DNA from 4 places in the Bradyrhizobium sp. Mp19 genome. Region 1 is predicted to be linked to each of the others. Evidence: predicted binding sites of a transcription regulator. Region 1 holds the regulator's gene; each other region holds the start of a gene.

Region 1 (4,924 bases):
AGCCGGGATCAGGCAGTGATGTCGGCGGTCGGGGCGGCCTTGGCGCCGCCCTTGGAGACGCCGACCAGGGCCGGGCGCAGGATGCGCTCGCCGATCATGTAACCGGCCTGCACGACCTGCACCACGGTGCCCGACGGCACCGACGGATCAGGCACCTCGAACATCGCCTGCTGGAAGTTCGGATCGAACTTCTCGCCGATCGGGTCGAACTTCTTGACGCCGTTCTTCTCTAGCGCGTTGAGCAGCGAACGTTCGGTCAGCTCGACGCCTTCGATCAGCGCCTTCAGGCCGGGATCGGCGGCTTCCTTGGTCTCGGCCGGCACCGCATCGAGCGCGCGCTGCAGGTTGTCGGCGATATCGAGCACGTCGCGGGCAAAGCCGGTGATGCCGTAGGTCTTGGCGTCGGCGACCTCGCGGCGGGTGCGCTGGCGGAGATTCTCCATCTCGGCCAGCGTGCGCAGCGTGCGGTCGCGCGCCTCGGCGAGTTCCTTGGTCAGCGCCTCGGCCGATCCGGCCTCGGGCTCGTCAGGCATGATGTAGGGCTTCGAGACCACGGGCTCACCCGTCGGCGCCGAATTCTCGGTGTTGTCATTGGCCCGGTTCGGATCGGTCATGGCTTGCCTTCTCGAAAACTCGCGTCGGTTCAAATCTTGGGGATTGCTTGCCGGGATATCGTGCTTTGGGCGGCGAAAATCAAGCGCAACATACCGGTCTCGGGAACTGGGATCTCCGGCTTGGGTGAAGAAAACCCGTCAAATGAAAGCGAAATCGCCCTCCGGTCAGCCGCCCAGCATCTTGCTGACGATGCGCGCCGCATAATCGACGGTCGGGATCACCCGCGCGTAGTTCAGCCGCGTCGGTCCGATCACGCCGAGGACGCCCACGATCCGGCCCTGGGCGTCGCCGTAGGGCGCGATGATGGTCGAGGAACCCGACAGCGAGAACAGCTTGTTCTCCGAGCCGATGAAGATCCGCACGCCCTCGCCGCGTTCGGCGCGGCCGAGCAGATCGATCACGCCGCGCTTGGTTTCGAGATCGTCGAACAGCGATTTGATGCGCTCGAGATCGTCGAGCGCATGCAGGTCCTCGAGCAGATTGGCGTGACCGCGCACGATCAGCTGGCGGTCCTCGTTCTCGCCGCCGGACCAGCTCGCGATGCCCGCCGCGACCACCTTTTGCGTGAGCTGATCGAGCTCGGCGCGGTTTTGCGTCAATGCCGTCTCGAGCTCGAGCCGCGCTTCAGCCAGCGTCCGGCCGCGAATCCGCGCATTGAGGAAGTTGGTCGCCTCGGTCAAGGCCGAGGATGGAACACCCGGCGGCAGCGCCAGCACGCGGTTTTCGACCTGGCCGTCTTCGCCGACCAGCACGACCAGCGCCTTCTCCGGCTCCAACCGCACGAACTCGATGTGCTTCAGCCGCGCATTCGACTTTTGCGTCAGCACCACCGCCGCGGCGCGCGTCAGCCCCGACAGCCGCGTCAGGGCTTCGCCAAGCGCGGCCTCGACGGATTGCGCGCGGCCGACGGCCGCAAGCTGGGTCTGGATCGATTGACGCTCGGCCTCGGTGAGGTCGCCGACCTGCATCAGCGCGTCGACGAAGAAGCGCAGCCCGAGTTCGGTCGGTAACCGGCCGGCGGAGGTGTGCGGCGCATAGATCAGGCCGAGCTGCTCGAGATCCGACATCACGTTGCGGACCGAGGCCGGCGACAGCGGTAATGCGATCAGGCGCGAAATGTTGCGCGAACCGACCGGCTCGCCGGTCGCAAGATAGCTTTCGACGATTTGACGAAAAATGTCGCGCGAACGCTCGTTGAGCTGGGCGAGCCCGGCATGCGGCGCGATCAGGCCAATCGGATCGTGGTGAGTCACACTCCAGTCCCTCACAATTACTGCATAATTTGTCGATCCGAGGGGCCGATGACAAGCATGCATTCGGCCCCGTCGTACAGGACCCTGCCGGGGCCGAAAACCCTTGCCGCTGCCCCTTCCCCCTCCTACAAGCACGGCCAGCCAATTTTCTCGGATTTCTGGAGGATTTCATGCGGCCAAGCCGCCGTGCACCCGATGAACTGCGTCCCGTGTCGCTGGAACGCGGCGTCGTCAAATATGCCGAAGGTTCCTGCATGGTGAGGTTCGGCGACACCCATGTGCTGGTGACCGCGACGCTGGAAGAGCGGTTGCCGCCGTGGCTGAAGGGCCAGGGCCGCGGCTGGGTCACTGCCGAATACGGCATGCTGCCGCGTGCCACCCTGGAACGCACCCGCCGCGAGGCCTCGGCCGGCAAGCAGGGCGGCCGGACGGTCGAGATCCAGCGGCTGATCGGCCGCTCGCTGCGCGCGGCCGTCGATCTCGAGGCGCTCGGCGAGCGCCAGATCACGGTCGATTGCGACGTCATCCAGGCCGACGGCGGCACCCGCACCGCCTCGATCACCGGTGCCTGGGTGGCGCTGGCCGACTGCATCAACTGGATGAAGACCCGCAACATGCTGAAGACCAATGTGTTGCGCGACAATGTGGCGGCGATCTCCTGCGGCATCTACCAGGGCACGCCGGTGCTCGATCTCGACTATGCCGAGGATTCCGAAGCCGACACCGACGCCAATTTCGTCATGACCGGCGACGGCCGGATCATCGAGGTGCAGGGCACCGCCGAGAAGACGCCGTTCTCGGAAGGTGAGTTCCTGGCGCTGATGGCGCTGGCGCGCAAAGGTGTCGCGCGTCTGGTCGACTTGCAAAAGATCGCGGTGGCGTAGTCAGATTGGTCATGCACCGCCGAATCACCGGAAGGCTCGTCATCGCCACCCATAATCCCGGCAAGCTTGCCGAGATGCGGGAACTGCTGGCGCCGCACGGCGTGGAGGTGGTGTCGGCGGGCGAGCTTGACCTTGCCGAGCCCGAGGAGACCGGCGACAGTTTTCGCGCCAACGCGGCGATCAAGGCGATCGCGGCAGCGAAGGCGACCGGACTGCCCGCCTTCGCCGACGATTCCGGCATCGTGGTCGACGCGCTCGACGGCGCGCCCGGGATCTACTCGGCGCGCTGGGCCGGCGAGGGCAAGGATTTCATGGCGGCGATGACGCGGATCGAGCGGCTGCTGCAGGAACGCGGCGCCACCGCACCGGACCGGCGCAAGGCGCACTTCGTCTCGGCGTTGTGCGTGGCCTGGCCCGACGACCATCTCGAGGAGGTCGAGGCCCGCGTCGATGGAACCCTGGTCTGGCCGCCGCGTGGCACTGCCGGCTTCGGCTACGATCCGGCCTTCCTGCCCGACGGCTACGCGCGGACCTTCGGCGAGATGACGAGCATCGAGAAGCACGGCCTGCCGCCGCTCGGGCTCGGCCTGTCGCATCGCGCCCGCGCCTTCGTGAAGCTCGCGGAGATCTGCCTTGAGCCACGCTGACCGAGCAGCCTTCGGCGTCTACGTGCACTGGCCGTTCTGCCTGTCGAAATGCCCGTATTGTGATTTCAACAGCCACGTGCGGCATGCACCGGTCGACGAGGAGCGCTTCGTGCGCGCGTTCGCCCGCGAGATCGAGACGACGGCTGCGCGCGTGCCGGGGCGGCAGGTGTCCTCGATCTTCCTCGGCGGCGGCACGCCGTCGTTGATGCAGCCGCAGACCGTCGGTGCCGTGCTCGATGCCATCGGCAAGCACTGGCAGGTCTCGCGCGATGTCGAGGTCACGCTCGAGGCCAATCCGACCAGCGTCGAGGCGACGCGCTTTCGCGGCTATCGCGCAGCCGGCGTCAATCGCGTCTCGCTCGGCGTGCAGGCGCTCGATGACGCCTCGCTGAAGGCACTGGGCCGTCTGCACACCGCGCGCGAGGCGCTCGACGCGGTCGCGATCGCGCGAAGCGCATTCGACCGCTACTCGTTCGATCTGATCTATGCCCGCCCCGACCAGACGCCGCGGATGTGGGCCGATGAATTGAAGCAGGCGATCTCGGAAGCGGCCGAGCATCTGTCGCTCTATCAGCTCACGATCGAGGAAGGCACGCCGTTCTTCGGGCTGCATGCCGCTGGCAAATTGCAGACGCCGGACGAAGCGACCGCGCGCGCGCTCTACGACGTGACGCAGGAGGTCTGCGCCCGCGAGGGATTGCCGGCCTACGAGATCTCCAATCACGCCCGTGCCGGCGCCGAGTGCAAGCACAACCTCGTCTACTGGCGCGGTGAGGAATATGCCGGCATCGGCCCCGGCGCACATGGAAGGCTCGACATCGATGGCGTCAGGCACGCCACCGCGACCGAGCGGCGCCCCGAGGCCTGGCTTTTGAACGTCGAGGAGCGCGGCCATGGCGTCGTCAGCGATGACAGCCTCAACAGCGAAGAACGCGCCGACGAGTTTCTCTTGATGGGGCTGCGGCTCGCCGAGGGGATCGATCCAAAGCGCTATGCGAAGCTCTCCGGCCGCCAGCTCGATCCGCACCGGATCGCGATGCTGCGCGAGGAAGGCGCGATCGCCGTCGATGCCGACGGACGGCTGCGCGTGACCAAGTCGGGATTCCCGGTGCTCGACGCCGTCGTCGCGGATCTCGCGGCCTAGCTGCACGGCGCCAAAATATCGAAAACAACCCCATGCACAGTAGCTGGCGGGTGCTTTAGCGCGATTTCAGGCCGCCGCCTGACGAAAATTAAGCCCCAAAACTCTTCGGCGAACCTGCAACCGCAGTAGCGCCGCCCGAAGCCACCTTCATGACCGCAAGGCCGCGCTCATTGGTGCCGTCGGAGCGGAAGCGGAACAGACCGTCGATACCGGCGAAGCCGGATGGATTGGTCAGCGTCTCCGGCGCAAAGCGCTGCGCGCCTTGCGTGCGCGCGAGCGCCGCCATCAGCGCCACCGCATCATAGGCAAGCGTTGCAGTGCGCACCGGCTCGCCGCCATATTTGCTGCGGTAGCGGCCGGCGAAGCTGCGGAAGCCGGACG
Region 2 (4,924 bases), on a different contig from region 1:
CCAGCTCGCGGTCGAGGCCACCAATGTGGTGCTCGTCAACCTCTTCACGCTCGATGCGGCCGACGAGGACACCTTTCTCAAGGCCTGGCAGGACGACGCCGCCATCATGAAGCGGCAGCCGGGTTTCATCTCGACCCAGCTGCACCGCGCGATCGGCGAGAGCCCGGCCTATCTGAACTACGCGGTCTGGGAATCGACCGCCGCCTTCCGCGCCGCCTTCATGAACCCCGAGTTCAGGGCCAAGCTCTCGGCCTATCCCGCCTCGGCGGTGGCCTCGCCGCACCTGTTCCAGAAGGTGGCGATCCCGGGCGTGTGCGTCGCGTAACGGACTGTCAGGCTGTCGCGTCAAGGATCGGTCAGCTGTGCACGAGCATGCCAGCCCCGAGCGTGGCGGCAGCGGCCAGAAACGATATGTCCAGAAATCGCAGCGGCGCTTTTGGACGATGACCGGCAGAACCGGAAATGACGTAATAGAGCCCATAGCCCGCGCCGAGGACGACGAACGTCAGCGTTTGCCTGAGCCAGAACGTCAAGACGACCGCAAGACCATCGATGCTGTCCAGGGCATAGGCGCCGACCGCGAGCAACGTGCCGATCGCGTAGAACAGCACGAGCGTCGACGTCAGTGATTTGGCGTCGCGGGACATGCGATGATCCTTGCATCCCGATCGTAATCAAACTGCAAAAAAGAAGGCCGCCCGGAGGCGGCCTTCGATCTCGATGGGGATGTGGGAGGCTTAGAAGCCGCCCATGCCGCCCATTCCACCACCCATGCCGCCGCCCGGCATTGCCGGCGCCGCGTCCTTCGGCAGTTCGGCGACCATGGCTTCCGTGGTCACGAGCAGGCCGGCCACGGAGGAGGCGTCCTGCAAGGCGGTGCGCACCACCTTGGCGGGGTCGATGATGCCCTTGTCGACCATGTCGACATAGTCCTCGGTCTGCGCGTCGAAGCCGAAGGTCTCCGACTTGTTTTCGAGGATCTTGCCGACCACGATCGAGCCCTCGACACCGGCGTTCTCCGAGATCTGGCGGACCGGAGCTTCGAGCGCCTTGAGCACGATGTTGATGCCGGCCTGGACGTCGGCATTCGGGTTGGTGAGCCGGCCGACCGCCTTCTTGGCGCGCAGCAGCGCGACGCCGCCGCCCGGCACGATGCCTTCCTGCACCGCGGCGCGGGTCGCGTTCAGCGCGTCCTCGACACGGTCCTTCTTCTCCTTGACCTCGACCTCGGTCGCGCCGCCGACCTTGATGACGGCAACGCCGCCGGCGAGCTTGGCGAGGCGCTCCTGCAGCTTCTCACGGTCGTAGTCCGAGGTGGTCTCCTCGATCTGCGCCTTGATCTGGCCAACGCGGGCGTCGATGTCCTTCTTCTTGCCGGCGCCCTTGACGATCGTGGTGTTCTCCTTGTCGATCACGATCTTGCCGGCGCGGCCGAGCATGTTGATCGTGACGCTCTCGAGCTTCATGCCGAGGTCGTCGGAGATCAGCTGACCACCGGTCAGGATCGCGATGTCCTCCAGCATCGCCTTGCGGCGATCGCCGAAGCCCGGCGCCTTGACGGCGGCGACCTTGAGCCCGCCGCGCAGGCGGTTGACGACCAGGGTCGCCAGCGCCTCGCCCTCGACGTCCTCGGCGAGGATCAGCAGCGGGCGGCCCGACTGCACCACGGCTTCCAGCACCGGCAGCATGGACTGCAGGCCGGACAGCTTCTTCTCGTGCAGCAGGATGTAGGCATCCTCGAGCTCGGCGGTCATCTTCTCGGCGTTGGTGATGAAGTAGGGGCTGAGGTAGCCGCGGTCGAACTTCATGCCCTCGACGATGTCGACCTCGGTCTCGAGCGACTTGTTCTCCTCGACGGTGATCACGCCCTCGTTGCCGACCTTCTGCATCGCCTGCGCGATCATCTTGCCGATCGCGGCATCGCCATTGGCCGAGATGGTGCCGACCTGGGCGACTTCGGACGAGGAGGCGACCGGCTTGGCGCGCTTCTCGATGTCCTTGATCACGGCCGCGACCGCGGTGTCGATGCCGCGCTTCAGGTCCATCGGGTTCATGCCGGCGGCGACCGACTTGGCGCCCTCGCGGACGATGGCCTGCGCCAGCACGGTCGCGGTGGTGGTGCCGTCACCGGCGGTGTCGTTGGTCTTGGAAGCGACCTCGCGCAGCATCTGCGCGCCCATGTTCTCGAACTTGTCGTCGAGCTCGATCTCCTTGGCGACGGTGACGCCGTCCTTGGTGATGCGGGGAGCGCCGAAGCTCTTCTCGATGACGACGTTGCGGCCCTTCGGGCCGAGCGTCACCTTCACGGCGTTGGCGAGCACGTCGACACCGCGCAGCATGCGGTCGCGGGCCTCTCCGGCGAATTTTACGTCCTTGGCAGCCATTGATTTGAACTCCTGGAATGTCTGTGGATTGCTTGTCGCTCGTTTTTCTCGTCATTGCCGGGCGAAAGCACGAAGTGCGTCTTCGTGCCAGATGACCCGGCAATCCATCGCTTCAGAAGATTGATGGATGCCCGGGTCATCTAGCGCGAAGACGCGCTTCTGCCCGGGCATGACAGCGGAGGGCGCGGCGGCCCTCGGAGTCCAAGGCGTTACGCCAGCACGCCCATGATGTCGGACTCCTTCATGATCAGGAGTTCCTGGTTGTCGAGCTTGACCTCGGTGCCCGACCATTTGCCGAACAGCACGCGGTCGCCGACCTTGAGGTCGATCGGGATCAGCTTGCCGGCCTCGTCGCGGCCACCCGGGCCGACGGCGACGATCTCGCCCTGGGACGGCTTCTCCTTGGCCGAGTCGGGAATGATGATGCCGCCCTTGGACTTCTCCTCGGCATCGATACGCTTGACCACGACGCGGTCGTGCAGGGGGCGGAAGGTGGATTTAGCCATGACGTTCCCTCTTGGAGGCTCGGTTTCAGGTCCGGTTCATCGGGACCGGCGTTGGATGCCGGCCGGTCGGCGCAGGGCAGGACGCCCGGCGCTCTTAGCAATCGTGGTGCGAGAGTGCTAATTGTGGGCCGGGAAATATGGCTTGGCGCAGTTTCTGTCAAGCAAACGGGTTAAGGCCTTGGTGAGGCCAATATAGGATGGTGGACCAGAAACCAAATCGTAGCGATGACGTAATTTTGTCAGACGTCATTGCTCCGCCTTAAGTTTTACGCTTGGCTGCAGGACGGGTGCGGCCGGGACATAGTCGGGGGATGCATATGATCAGGTCACTCAACGCGCGATTGGTCGCACGGTTCGCGGCTGTTTCGGCGCTGACGACACTCTTGGGGGCGTGCGGCAGCATGAGCCTGCCGTCGTTGTCGTCGAATCCTGAGCCGGCGCCAGCCGAGCCGGGCGTAGCCCCCGAAATGCCCGCAAGCATCCGCGCCGACGAGATCGTCGGCCGCTGGGGTCTCGCCTCGTTCCAGAATCCCGCCGACCGCGCCCGCACCGAGGCCGCCGCGCGCGGCCAGTGCAAGCAGCCTTACGTGATCGGCGCCGGCCAGAACGGCGGCGTCATCATGCATCTGGCCGACCAGGCCACCCCGCAGGAACTGCGGCTGAAGGGTTCCCCGAGCGGCAAGAACTATATCGGCCCGCCAGGACCGACGCCCGGCGAGCAGGACCGCGAGATCGTTTCGTTCGACGGCCGCGTCATGATCACCCGCTTCGTCGACAAGGACGCCGGGGTCCGCTACGGCAACATGGTCTATGTCCGCTGCGCCCCGAGGGCGTAACGGCGGGACTTCGAGCTATCTGCCGACATAGGGCCGCACAGTCGGCGCACCTCTCCCCCTGTGGGAGAGGTCGGCTTGCATCGCCAGATGCAATCCGGGTGAGGGGTCTCTCTTCGCGAGTGATCCTCTCGCGATCCGCGTGTGCGGCGACACCCATTCATCCGGCGCGCCATAGCGGATGCGAAGCATCGGCCCTCGACAGGACGGCGGCCGCGAGGCCTCCTCCCGTTTGAAAGTCGTGACCCGCAAACAACGGTCTTATCGCCGCACGCCAACCCGATTGACGCCGCCATTCAGGTTGCCGCCCGCATTGTGACGGACCGCGGCGCGCGCCACCGGACGCGGCCTGAGCACGACGCCCGCCCTCGCCACGCAACCCTGCGGATAACCGACATAGGTGCAGTAAACCACGGCCTTGGCCGGTGCTGAACTGACGGCGACACCGGCGATCCCCAACATGAGGCTCGCCGCAACGCCCGCAAGCGTCACGGACCTGGTCGAGAGAATGTTCGTCCGACGCATGGTGATCCTCCTCATCGCACGCGAACCGAAAGGTGATGGCGCCGCTTCAGATGCGGCCCAAGGTTATCTTCAGCGGCAAGGGGGAGGTGACGTTGACGTAGATCAACGGCGGGCGCGACCCGTCGCTCCGTGAGATCGATTTGCCTCATCAAGATGAGGACGGCTCAACGAGCCGCCCTCCTGGAGCGCCGTTGCGCCGACGTCACTGGCAGACGTACATGCGGCCGTCAGCCATCTTCGTCATCGTGCCAGGTTCGCAGCCGATGCCATTAGCTGCCTTGTACTCCGTCCATCCGGCGTATCCGTAATACGGACTGATCCTTTGGTAGGCTCGTGCCGGATAGTAGGGCTGGCCAAAGTAGGGATCCGTCTGGGCGGCATACGAATTGGTCCAATCGTTTGTGCCCCAGCCGGAATAGGCCGGCGCGGTAGCGGCCGCTGCGGCGACGGCTGCCGTAGCGGCGACACCCGCGCCAACCCCGTATCCGTACGCGGCGCGCCGGGTTTGGCGACGCGCAACGCCCGCGACGCTCACGGGCGTCAGCGGTCGGCCCACACGCGCCTGGGCGCTTTCGACCGAAGCCGAAATGCCGCCCTGCTCAGACCAGGTGACGGAGAACAGTGTCGCACAAGCGAAAGTCGAGAGCGCAATTGCAGTATTCCTGACAATTCCTTG
Region 3 (4,924 bases), on a different contig from region 1:
TGCAGAGCGTCGACGAGGCCGGTCACGAGCCCGCCGCTGCGCTGCGCAGCTTCTGCCGGCAAGGCGACACGGTTGGAGACGATGACCAAGCGGCTCAAGCGGGTTCCCTCCGCACTGTCAGGGTTGCGTCGAGCCGAGCCGCCAAAAGATCTCGGCGAACACGGCAACGCAATGATCGGCGGTGACATCCGCCGGAGCCCACATTCGCTCGGTCCTCGCGCGAAAATCCACAATTCCTTCTACCGGAACTGACGGTCCCGTCATCAGGCAATCTGGGCGGGCGTTACCTGTAAAACATATAGATCTTCCCGCAGTAAATATAGGATACTCTGCCGACGATCTGGATTGTTGGGCGCTGTCTAAAGCTGATCTTCGCCAGGATTTCGACGGCAGACGCCCCGGGTGTGCCTCTCGATCTCAGCCAGTGCGGCGTCGAGCGAGGCGTGCGGCCCTTGCTGTATGCCGGCCATAGTTTCCGATGCGTGGCCCTCCGGATGGATCATGAACTGACGTGGAGCGCTTGCCGTGATGCGCCCCATCGAGCGGCCGAGCAGGTCCGTCAGCTGCCAAACCGTGCCTCCCTCTGCCGGTGTAACGATCACATCCATGGTGAGCCTTGAGTCTGTACGCCGCGCGAACAAACCGCTGCAATAACCGATGGGCGAACTACCGAGTTCCGCGGCCGCGGCATTCTCGGTACTGGAAGGATTGGCGCTTCGGATCGCCCCGCGATCGAGCGAATGGCGCTTAATGCCGATATATGCGACTATATAGAATGGTCAAAAAGAAAGGTCGAAGGCCAAGGTCGGGAGAAGAAATGGCAACCGCTCTCGACCGTTGGGACGAGGAAGGCGGAGCGCAGGAGTTGGCGTGGCCTTTACCCTATGAAGCCAGCGATTTGCGCGATGTGGAGCGCAGAGTCCTGGAATGTCTGGGTGCCGCCCTTGTCAGCGAATGGAATGATCTGCCTACTGACGTCCAGCGCAGGCTCTTCGAGCACGCGGCCTCGGGCAAATCGCACGACGCCACCGTGTTGAAGACGCGGATCGCCCGTTTCCTGCATGATCATAAAGGTGCTTCGGGTGGGCGTTAACACGACTTTGGCAGATTTGTTCACGCCTTGCTCTTCGCTGACCTGTGTTCTGCAGTACCCGTATCGCGGATCTGATGGCTGAAGAATGAGAGCGACGATGGCGGGACGCGCGGCTGGCAGGTTGGGCTGAGGTGGTGGCCGTCGTTTCATTTTTGCGCCCCGTCTTGGCAATGCGGAAGTGCTGCAAGAAGGCGTAAGCAACCATCGTCATAAGAGCGTGACGATGAAGACCGTGCCAGAACCGTCCCATCGCGCCATGACGGTTGTAGCCGACCGCTGCAAGTCTATCTCGGCTGGTAGATTTGCGAGATAGCATTTCTTCTCTCCGAGTCGCGATGCTTGCCGATCGCCAACTCGCATTTTTTCACTTGGCATCAGCAAGCATTTCGTCCGCCGGCATCTATAACAAATCCGCGATGTGTATTGCCTTGTGTTTGGTGACTTCGCAGCCATCTCATGATAAAGAGTTAGCTAATCTCGGCACAAAGAGCACTGTAAACGGATTGCTTCACTATCGCGCCGATGCAAAGCCGTTTCTGAAGGATAGCCGATCATGACCATGCGCTCCCGACGCGAAACGGTCACCTTCAAGCATCCCTTCCGGATCAAGGGCGTCGACCGCCTCTTGCCTCCGGGTGCCTACGAGGTCATCACCGATGAGGAGATGATCGAAGGATTGTCGTTCGAGGCGTTTCGCCGGGTTGCCACTATGATCACGGTGCCGGCGGCGCCGCCGCGCACTTCAACGGTGGAGAGGATTTCCATCGACCCGGTCGATTTGGCTGACGCTCAGCGCATTGATGCCGACGCGCCTCGTGAGTGACGCACCACTCGATCTCGACAAGCACCGCTGAATGGCTGCACAAGAAGCGACCGACGTCCGGCGCATTCTGGCGCACGTCGAGAACAACGCAATGCCCCTGCGCGATGGGAAGCTTTCTTAAATCTGATGATGCGGCGTCCAACGACTTTCGCACCACACAGCTGGCCTTCACCGGATCCTTAGCCGCCGCGGTCTTGGCAGCTATTTCGTGTTGCTCTGAGCAGAATATCGTTTCGGGACGGTCTTGTACGTCCCCTTGCGGCGGCTTATGTGCTGATTAGCACTCGCTGGCCACGACTGCCATTTCGTCCAAAGCAACAACAACAAGAAAACAGGAGGACAGCATGAAATTCCGTCCGCTTCACGACCGCGTTGTGGTCAAGCGCATTGAGGCCGAAGACAAAACCGCTGGTGGCATCATCATTCCGGACACTGCCAAGGAAAAACCTTCGCAGGGCGAGATCACGGCGGTTGGCCCAGGCGGCCGAGATGAATCCGGCAAACTGATTCCCATCGATCTCAAGGTTGGCGACCGCGTCCTGTTCGGCAAGTGGTCAGGCACCGAGGTCAAGCTCGATGGTCAGGAACTACTGATCATGAAGGAAAGCGACATTATGGGCGTTCTCACTGAGCTGCCCGCCGCCAAGAAGAAGGTCGCATAGACGCCAGCCAATTTTCCTTATCCTGAGCCGTCCCTGCAGCCCGCGTCTCGAAGGACGAGGCCTGCAAATTCAAGTCCCGCCACTTAAGGGCTCGTCCAGTCGCACGGTCCTTGGATCTGACCAGTTGAAAACGGAGATCATTATGTCGGCCAAAGAAGTTAAGTTCGGCGTCGACGCCCGCGACAGGATGTTGCGCGGTGTTGAAATTCTCAACAATGCGGTTAAGGTCACGCTGGGGCCCAAGGGCCGGAACGTCGTGCTCGACAAGTCGTTCGGCGCTCCCCGCATCACCAAGGACGGCGTCACCGTCGCCAAGGAGATCGAGCTTGAGGACAAGTTCGAGAACATGGGCGCGCAGATGGTGCGAGAAGTTGCCTCCAAATCGGCAGATGCAGCTGGCGATGGCACCACCACCGCGACCGTGCTCGCGGCTGCGATCGTCCGTGAAGGCGCGAAGGCGGTTGCCGCCGGTATGAACCCGATGGACCTGAAGCGCGGTATCGACCTCGCGGTGGAAGCCGTGGTCGCCGATCTCGTGAAGAACTCCAAGAAGGTCACCTCGAACGAGGAGATCGCCCAGGTCGGCACCATCTCGGCCAACGGCGACGCGGAGATCGGCAAGTTCCTCTCCGACGCCATGAAGAAGGTCGGCAACGAGGGCGTCATCACGGTTGAAGAAGCCAAGTCGCTCGAGACCGAACTCGAGGTCGTCGAAGGGATGCAATTCGACCGCGGCTACATCTCGCCGTACTTCGTCACCAACGCCGACAAAATGCGCGCCGAAATGGAAGACGCCTACGTCCTCATCCACGAAAAGAAGCTATCTCAGTTGAATGAACTGCTTCCGCTGCTGGAAGCCGTCGTCCAGAGTGGCAAGCCGCTTGTGATTATCGCGGAAGACGTCGAGGGCGAAGCGCTCGCGACCCTGGTCGTGAACCGCCTCCGCGGCGGTCTGAAGGTCGCGGCCGTGAAGGCTCCGGGCTTCGGCGATCGCCGCAAGGCCATGCTGCAGGACATCGCGATCCTGACCGGCGGCCAGGCGATCTCGGAAGATCTGGGCATCAAGCTCGAGAACGTCACGCTCAACATGCTCGGTCGCGCCAAGAAGGTGATGATCGACAAGGAGAACACCACCATCGTCAGCGGCGCCGGTAAGAAGGCCGACATAGAGGCGCGGGTGGCGCAGATCAAGGCGCAGATCGAGGAGACCTCCTCGGACTATGACCGTGAAAAGCTGCAGGAGCGTCTTGCCAAACTCGCGGGCGGCGTCGCGGTGATCCGCGTCGGCGGCGCGACCGAGGTCGAGGTGAAGGAGCGCAAGGATCGCGTTGATGACGCGATGCATGCGACCCGCGCGGCCGTCGAGGAAGGCATCCTGCCGGGCGGCGGCGTCGCCCTGCTGCGTGCTTCCGAGCATCTCAAGGGGCTGCGCACCAAGAACGATGACCAGAAGACCGGCGTCGAGATCGTGCGCAAGGCGCTGTCTGCGCCGGCCCGCCAGATCGCGATCAACGCTGGCGAGGACGGCTCCGTTATCGTCGGCAAGATCCTGGAGAAGGATCAGTATGGCTACGGCTTTGACTCCCAGTCCGGCGAGTACGGCAACCTGGTCACCAAGGGCATCATCGACCCGACCAAGGTCGTTCGTGTGGCGATTCAGAATGCGGCTTCTGTTGCGGCGCTCCTGATCACTACCGAAGCCATGGTGGCCGAATTGCCAAAGAAGAACGCCGGCGGTGGCGGCATGCCTCAAGGTGGCGGCATGGGTGGTATGGATTTTTAAGTCCTACTCGTTCAGAGCTCAACAATAACGAAGGCCCGGCAGAGATGCTTGGGCCTTTTTTGCAGGAATCAGTAAAAAGCGGCCGCCGAGAAGCGTGATGAATTCTCGCCGTTTCACGGATTTCCGTGAGGACGCCTTGTGCAATATCTCAAAATCAGCACTTTGCATTGCAGCCGGGTGGCGGGTGAGAATTGTTACCAAACCAGTCAGGACTCACCCCACCGTTACTGGATTTTGGGAAGTGCATAGCTCCGCCCTGGTTGGTCGCCCCCGTGATTAGACCGAAGACCGCGATCATCTGGGACGCGGGGATCATGAGTAGCAGGCCGGCTACGATCGAGACATCCGGTGCAATAGCGACCACAGCGAGCAGCGGCATAATAGGGCCGAAGGAGCGCTTGTGTAGGCGACCCATCAGCCAGCCCAGGGTAAAGCGATCTTGCCGGTGCCTCGTCGTGCAGCCGCTGCAGCAGGACCGAGGCAGGCACAAACACCCCTTCATCGGCGGGCATTGTCGGCTTCAGCTGGTCGAGCTCGTTGGGACCCGGTACGCGGGGAAAGGA
Region 4 (4,924 bases), on a different contig from region 1:
CGCGTTCCAGGTGCGATCAGCTTCCCGGCCGCCGATCAAGCTCCCGTGTGGGGGAGGATACCCTTTCGAGCTCCGCAATCTCGCGCAGCACCTTTGCGGTCTCGCGCAACTCATTGCGCTTCGGGCCCGGCTTCAGCCGTCGTGCCTCATCGAGAAAGTCCTTGGCCTGCAGCAGCCAGGCTGACGTTTCCGTCGAGATCTGCACATGCGCCATGGTGTCCCTCCATCGCGGTCGTCAATAGTGGTGGCCATTGTCAGGCCGGCGAACCGCCGCCGCGGCGTCGCCGCACGCGGATGCTCGGCTCGTCGACCCAGGCGTCCCGGGCAAACCAGGCGTGATCCGCGCGGCAAAACGGACAGGGCGTGCGCGCGAAGAACACGGTACTGCGTCGAAAGCTCTCGCGATCGGTTTTGATTCCGGTGGAAATCGCGTGTCCGGTTTGCGGACATCTGACCATCACCATGCCCATGAGCGCCTCCCTCCCATATTGCCTTTTGCTTTTTGCCTTTTGCCTTGCAGAAATAGTCCGGCCGGTTGGATTGGCCCCAGATCGGTGCGCGGGGTAGTTGGGGGGCATCGCGCACCTGCGGCGTTTGACGGAGCATCGGCAGTGGGGGCTGCACGCTCTCGTCACTGGGCTTCTTCCAACCGGCCAGGTCCCTCCTTGAACGAATCCTCGATTTGACTCCAACGCCGCTTCTTCAGGCGGCTTGGCAGAGAACCTCTTCGTTTTCGCCCACCGCACAGCCTCCCTCGCAAGTGAGAGCATTCTCCGCAACGCTTGCCCGCGTCACGGGAGCTGACGCTCCGTGCTCGATTCAGATTTTTGAGAGTGAAGTTCGATCTCGTCCCGAGCTTACTGTGCGGGACGAAGGCGACAGTGTCGGTTCGGTTTGCGACTCTCGCACGAATTTTTTTTTGAGATTGTCAACTCAGACCAACGTATATTTACGGAGAGTGTTGTGCATAACGTGCATGCTGAGAGCCGCCTGAGGCCCCTGCATCAGCGTGAGGTTGTGCAAAGTATCCGCATTGGCCGCGCTGCAGCTCGCCCCAAACAAAAACCCCGGCATCGCTGCCGGGGTTCTGCATTCCGTTTTCGCTGAGCGAGATCCCGGCTCTGCGGTGCACCGCTTTGCGCTGCACCGCGTCCGGGACGACTTCGTCGCCTTAGAAGTCCATGCCGCCCATGCCGCCGCCCGGAGGCATCGCGGGGCCGCCAGCGTTCTTCTTCGGCAGCTCGGCAACCATCGCTTCCGTGGTGATCAGGAGCGCGGCAACCGAGGCAGCGTTCTGGATCGCGGTGCGGACGACCTTGGTCGGGTCGATGATGCCCTTCTTGACGAGGTCGGCATAGTCGCCGGTCTGGGAGTCGAAGCCGTAGTTGTAGGCCTTGTTCTCCAGAATCTTGCCGACGATGACCGAACCGTCTTCACCGGCGTTGATCGCGATCTGGCGAGCGGGAGCCGACAGCGCCTTGCGCACGATCTCGACGCCGGTCTTCTGGTCGTCGTTCTTGGTGCGCAGGCCCTTGAGCTGCTCGGACGCACGGAGCAGGGCGACGCCGCCGCCCGGGACGATGCCTTCCTCGACAGCCGCGCGGGTCGCGTGCATCGCGTCATCAACGCGATCCTTGCGCTCCTTCACCTCGACCTCGGTCGCGCCGCCGACGCGGATCACCGCGACGCCGCCTGCGAGCTTGGCGAGACGCTCCTGCAGCTTCTCACGGTCGTAGTCCGAAGTGGTCTCCTCGATCTGCGCCTTGATCTGGGCAACGCGGGCGTCGATGTCGGCCTTCTTGCCGGCGCCGTTGACGATCGTGGTGTTCTCCTTGTCGATCATCACCTTCTTGGCGCGACCGAGCATCTGCAGCGTGACGTTCTCGAGCTTGATGCCGAGGTCTTCCGAGATGGCCTGGCCGCCGGTCAGGATCGCGATGTCCTGCAGCATGGCCTTGCGGCGATCGCCGAAGCCCGGAGCCTTGACGGCCGCGACCTTCAGGCCGCCACGCAGGCGGTTGACGACGAGGGTGGCGAGGGCTTCGCCTTCGACGTCCTCGGCGACGATGACCAGCGGCTTGCCGGTCTGCACCACGGCCTCGAGCAGCGGCAGCAGCTCGTTCAGCGACGAGAGCTTCTTCTCGTTGATGAGGATGTAGGCGTCGTCCATCTCAACGCGCATCTTGTCGGCGTTGGTGACGAAGTAGGGCGAGATGTAGCCGCGGTCGAACTGCATGCCCTCGACGACGTCGAGTTCGGTCTCGAGCGACTTGGCTTCCTCGACCGTGATCACGCCCTCATTGCCGACCTTCTTCATGGCGTCGGAGAGGAACTTGCCGATCTCGGCATCGCCGTTGGCCGAAATGGTGCCGACCTGGGCGATCTCCTCGTTCGAGGTGACCTTCTTCGAGTTCTTCTGGAGGTCCGCAACGACGGCTTCGACCGCGAGGTCGATACCGCGCTTGAGGTCCATCGGGTTCATGCCGGCGGCGACCGACTTGGCGCCTTCCTTCACGATCGCAGCCGCGAGCACGGTCGCAGTGGTGGTGCCGTCGCCGGCCGCGTCAGCGGACTTGGAGGCGACTTCGCGCACCATCTGGGCGCCCATGTTCTCGAACTTGTCCTCGAGCTCGATCTCCTTGGCGACGGTGACGCCGTCCTTGGTGATGCGGGGAGCGCCGAACGACTTTTCGAGCACCACGTTGCGGCCCTTCGGACCGAGGGTGACCTTCACCGCGTTGGCGAGGATGTCGACGCCGCGCAGCATCTTGTCGCGCGCCTCGACGGAGAATTTGACTTCTTTAGCTGCCATCTGAATTTTTCCTTGAGAGATTTAACCTGGGAGGGAGGGAGGCGCTTAGGCCGCCTTCTTCTTGGAAGCGGGGACGTCGAGGACGCCCATGATGTCGCTTTCCTTCATGATCAGCAGGTCTTCGCCGTCGATCTTGACCTCGGTGCCGGACCACTTGCCGAACAGCACGCGGTCGCCGACCTTGAGGTCGATCGGGATCAGCTTGCCAGCTTCGTCGCGGCCGCCCGGGCCGACGGCGGTCACTTCGCCCTGCGAGGGCTTTTCCTTGGCGCTGTCCGGAATGATGATGCCGCCAGCAGACTTCTCTTCGGCGTCGATACGCTTGACCACGACGCGGTCGTGAAGCGGACGGAATTTCATGCAGTCCTCCTAAACATTTGTAGATGCTGTAGATTTTTGGAGAGTTAGCAGTCCAATCCAGCGAGTGCCAGACTGGCTGGGCAGGAGATAGGCCAAGCCTTGGCGGCGGGCAAGTGCCTCTAGCAGAAAAATTGGCACTCGTGAGTGCCGCCTGCCAAAAGGATGCCGAGATCATTTCGGCATCCTTAATGCCGCCCGGAAGAGGTCGCCGGGGCTATTAGCAGATGCGGTAAGCTGCTGCCAACGCAAGAAATTTCAACAACCTATTAAACATTTGGGCTTGAGATGGGTTAGTCGCGTGCGTCACATTTCTCTCATGTGAGCGCATCCATTGCCGGTGGTCCGGCGGGGGAGGTCGGCCACCACGTGAATGCGCTCCGTCACAGGAGGTTGGCATGGTCTCGCGAGTTGGTGGGGTTGTTTCCGACGATTTCCGGAAGCAGTTGCTGGGGTACGGGCTGACGACGGCGCAAATCCTCTATCGGATGCCGGATCACCCCTCGTTGCTGCAGACCTATGTCTGGCAGAACTACGACCTGTTTCCGAAATTCCCGGCGCTGCAGGATTTCCTCGCGTTCTGGCAGGCGAAGCTCGAAGGCCCGCTGTTTTCGGTGACGGTGGCGCATTCCAAGCTGGTCAAGCCGGCCGAGTTGCGTGCCGTCGACGGCGTGTTCCGGCTGCATTGATCCGCAAAGCGGCGGGGCGCGGCTTGCGCCTTTGCTCGCCTCGCGGCGCGCGACTTGTGTTAGCCTTCGTCTGTCACAAGAAGACGGGAGGCGAACAATGGCCAAGAAGACGGCATCAAGATCGGCAGCCAAGACCGCGGTGAAGAAGAAATGGTCGGGGCTCGGCGCCGGCGCCAAGAAGACGTCCGCGAAATCGTCCGCGCGCAAGACCATCAAGTCGAAAGGCCGCGTCTCGGCGGCCAAGAAGAGCGCGCCGAAAGCTGGAACCAGGGCACGGCCGAAGCAGCGCGTCGCGATCAGTCATCACCGCGAAGAGGACTTCAAGGCCGACGGGCTGCGCGCCTACGCCAAATACCGCGACCTCGGCATCGCCGCCGCCTCGCATGGCCTCGCGCAGGCACACGTCATCCGGCTGCAGGGACCGTGCAATCCCGATGAAGTGTCGAAGCTGCACTTCCACGACGTCGATTTCCAGATGGTCTATGTGCTCAAGGGCTGGGTGAAGACCTACATGGAAGGCGAGGGCGAGACGCTGATGCAGCAAGGTAGCGCCTGGACCCAGCCGCCGCGCATCCGGCACATGATCCTGGACTACTCCGACGACGTCGAACTGCTGGAGGTGATCCTGCCGGCTGAGTTCAAGACGGTGGAGCTGAAAGCGTAGGCTCTAGCGCAGTCGTCATGGCCGGGCTTGACCCGGCCATCCAGCTTGCTTCGAAAGATTCTGCTTGGTCGATGGATGTCCGGGTCAAGTCCGGGCATGACGATTTTCCAGGCCGTGTACCCATAAAACCGTCAGCGTGACTCTACGTCCGCTTTGCCCCGATAGCGACCAAGTTCGTGCGGCAACGCAAGATGTCGCGATGGGCCAGACCCAGACATTCAGGCAGCTTTATTTTCCGCGCGAAAACGTCACAAATCCATTCCGGTTCGGCATTTTCACCTTTTGCAGTGTCTGCGCATCCATGGTGTCGTTGTCTGCAATGATGCCGTTGAGGTTCAGGATATAAGCGACGACCGCATAAACTTCGTCATTGGTCAACGACTTCGATTCGTTATATGGCAT

What was found. The regulator HrcA, encoded in region 1, represses chaperone genes, less so after heat shock. The targets are predictions, from matches to a motif close to GTTAGCACTCNCNNNNNGNGAGTGCTAAC.
Region 2: QJT82_RS17910 (co-chaperone GroES) is a predicted target of HrcA. The motif match lies at 2,984-3,012, and genes of this name have one in related genera.
Region 3: QJT82_RS06545 (co-chaperone GroES) is a predicted target of HrcA. The motif match lies at 2,193-2,221, and genes of this name have one in related genera.
Region 4: QJT82_RS22710 (co-chaperone GroES) is a predicted target of HrcA. The motif match lies at 3,216-3,244, and genes of this name have one in related genera.

The regions. Positions count from the first base shown of each region.
Region 1 covers NZ_JASAUT010000022.1:17,733-22,656, reverse strand. The annotation lists gene grpE (nucleotide exchange factor GrpE) at 9-614, opposite strand; gene hrcA (heat-inducible transcriptional repressor HrcA) at 780-1,868, opposite strand; gene rph (ribonuclease PH) at 2,039-2,752, shown strand; gene rdgB (RdgB/HAM1 family non-canonical purine NTP pyrophosphatase) at 2,764-3,399, shown strand; gene hemW (radical SAM family heme chaperone HemW) at 3,386-4,543, shown strand; gene QJT82_RS23165 (penicillin-binding protein activator) at 4,632-4,924, opposite strand, start outside.
Region 2 covers NZ_JASAUT010000014.1:73,882-78,805, forward strand. The annotation lists gene QJT82_RS17895 (antibiotic biosynthesis monooxygenase family protein) at 1-325, shown strand, start outside; gene QJT82_RS17900 (hypothetical protein) at 357-647, opposite strand; gene groL (chaperonin GroEL) at 738-2,384, opposite strand; gene QJT82_RS17910 (co-chaperone GroES) at 2,594-2,890, opposite strand; gene QJT82_RS17915 (hypothetical protein) at 3,208-3,726, shown strand; gene QJT82_RS17920 (hypothetical protein) at 3,985-4,263, opposite strand; gene QJT82_RS17925 (hypothetical protein) at 4,451-4,924, opposite strand, start outside.
Region 3 covers NZ_JASAUT010000003.1:341,714-346,637, reverse strand. The annotation lists gene QJT82_RS06570 (trehalose-6-phosphate synthase) at 1-98, opposite strand, end outside; gene QJT82_RS06565 (hypothetical protein) at 360-608, opposite strand; gene QJT82_RS06560 (hypothetical protein) at 818-1,093, shown strand; partial or broken gene QJT82_RS06555 (IS701 family transposase) at 1,122-1,514, opposite strand; gene QJT82_RS06550 (hypothetical protein) at 1,647-1,916, shown strand; gene QJT82_RS06545 (co-chaperone GroES) at 2,261-2,578, shown strand; gene groL (chaperonin GroEL) at 2,721-4,361, shown strand.
Region 4 covers NZ_JASAUT010000021.1:60,992-65,915, forward strand. The annotation lists gene QJT82_RS22695 (hypothetical protein) at 17-214, opposite strand; gene QJT82_RS22700 (hypothetical protein) at 255-470, opposite strand; gene groL (chaperonin GroEL) at 1,172-2,812, opposite strand; gene QJT82_RS22710 (co-chaperone GroES) at 2,858-3,172, opposite strand; gene QJT82_RS22715 (usg protein) at 3,568-3,858, shown strand; gene QJT82_RS22720 (cupin domain-containing protein) at 3,956-4,522, shown strand; gene QJT82_RS22725 (cytochrome c) at 4,751-4,924, opposite strand, start outside.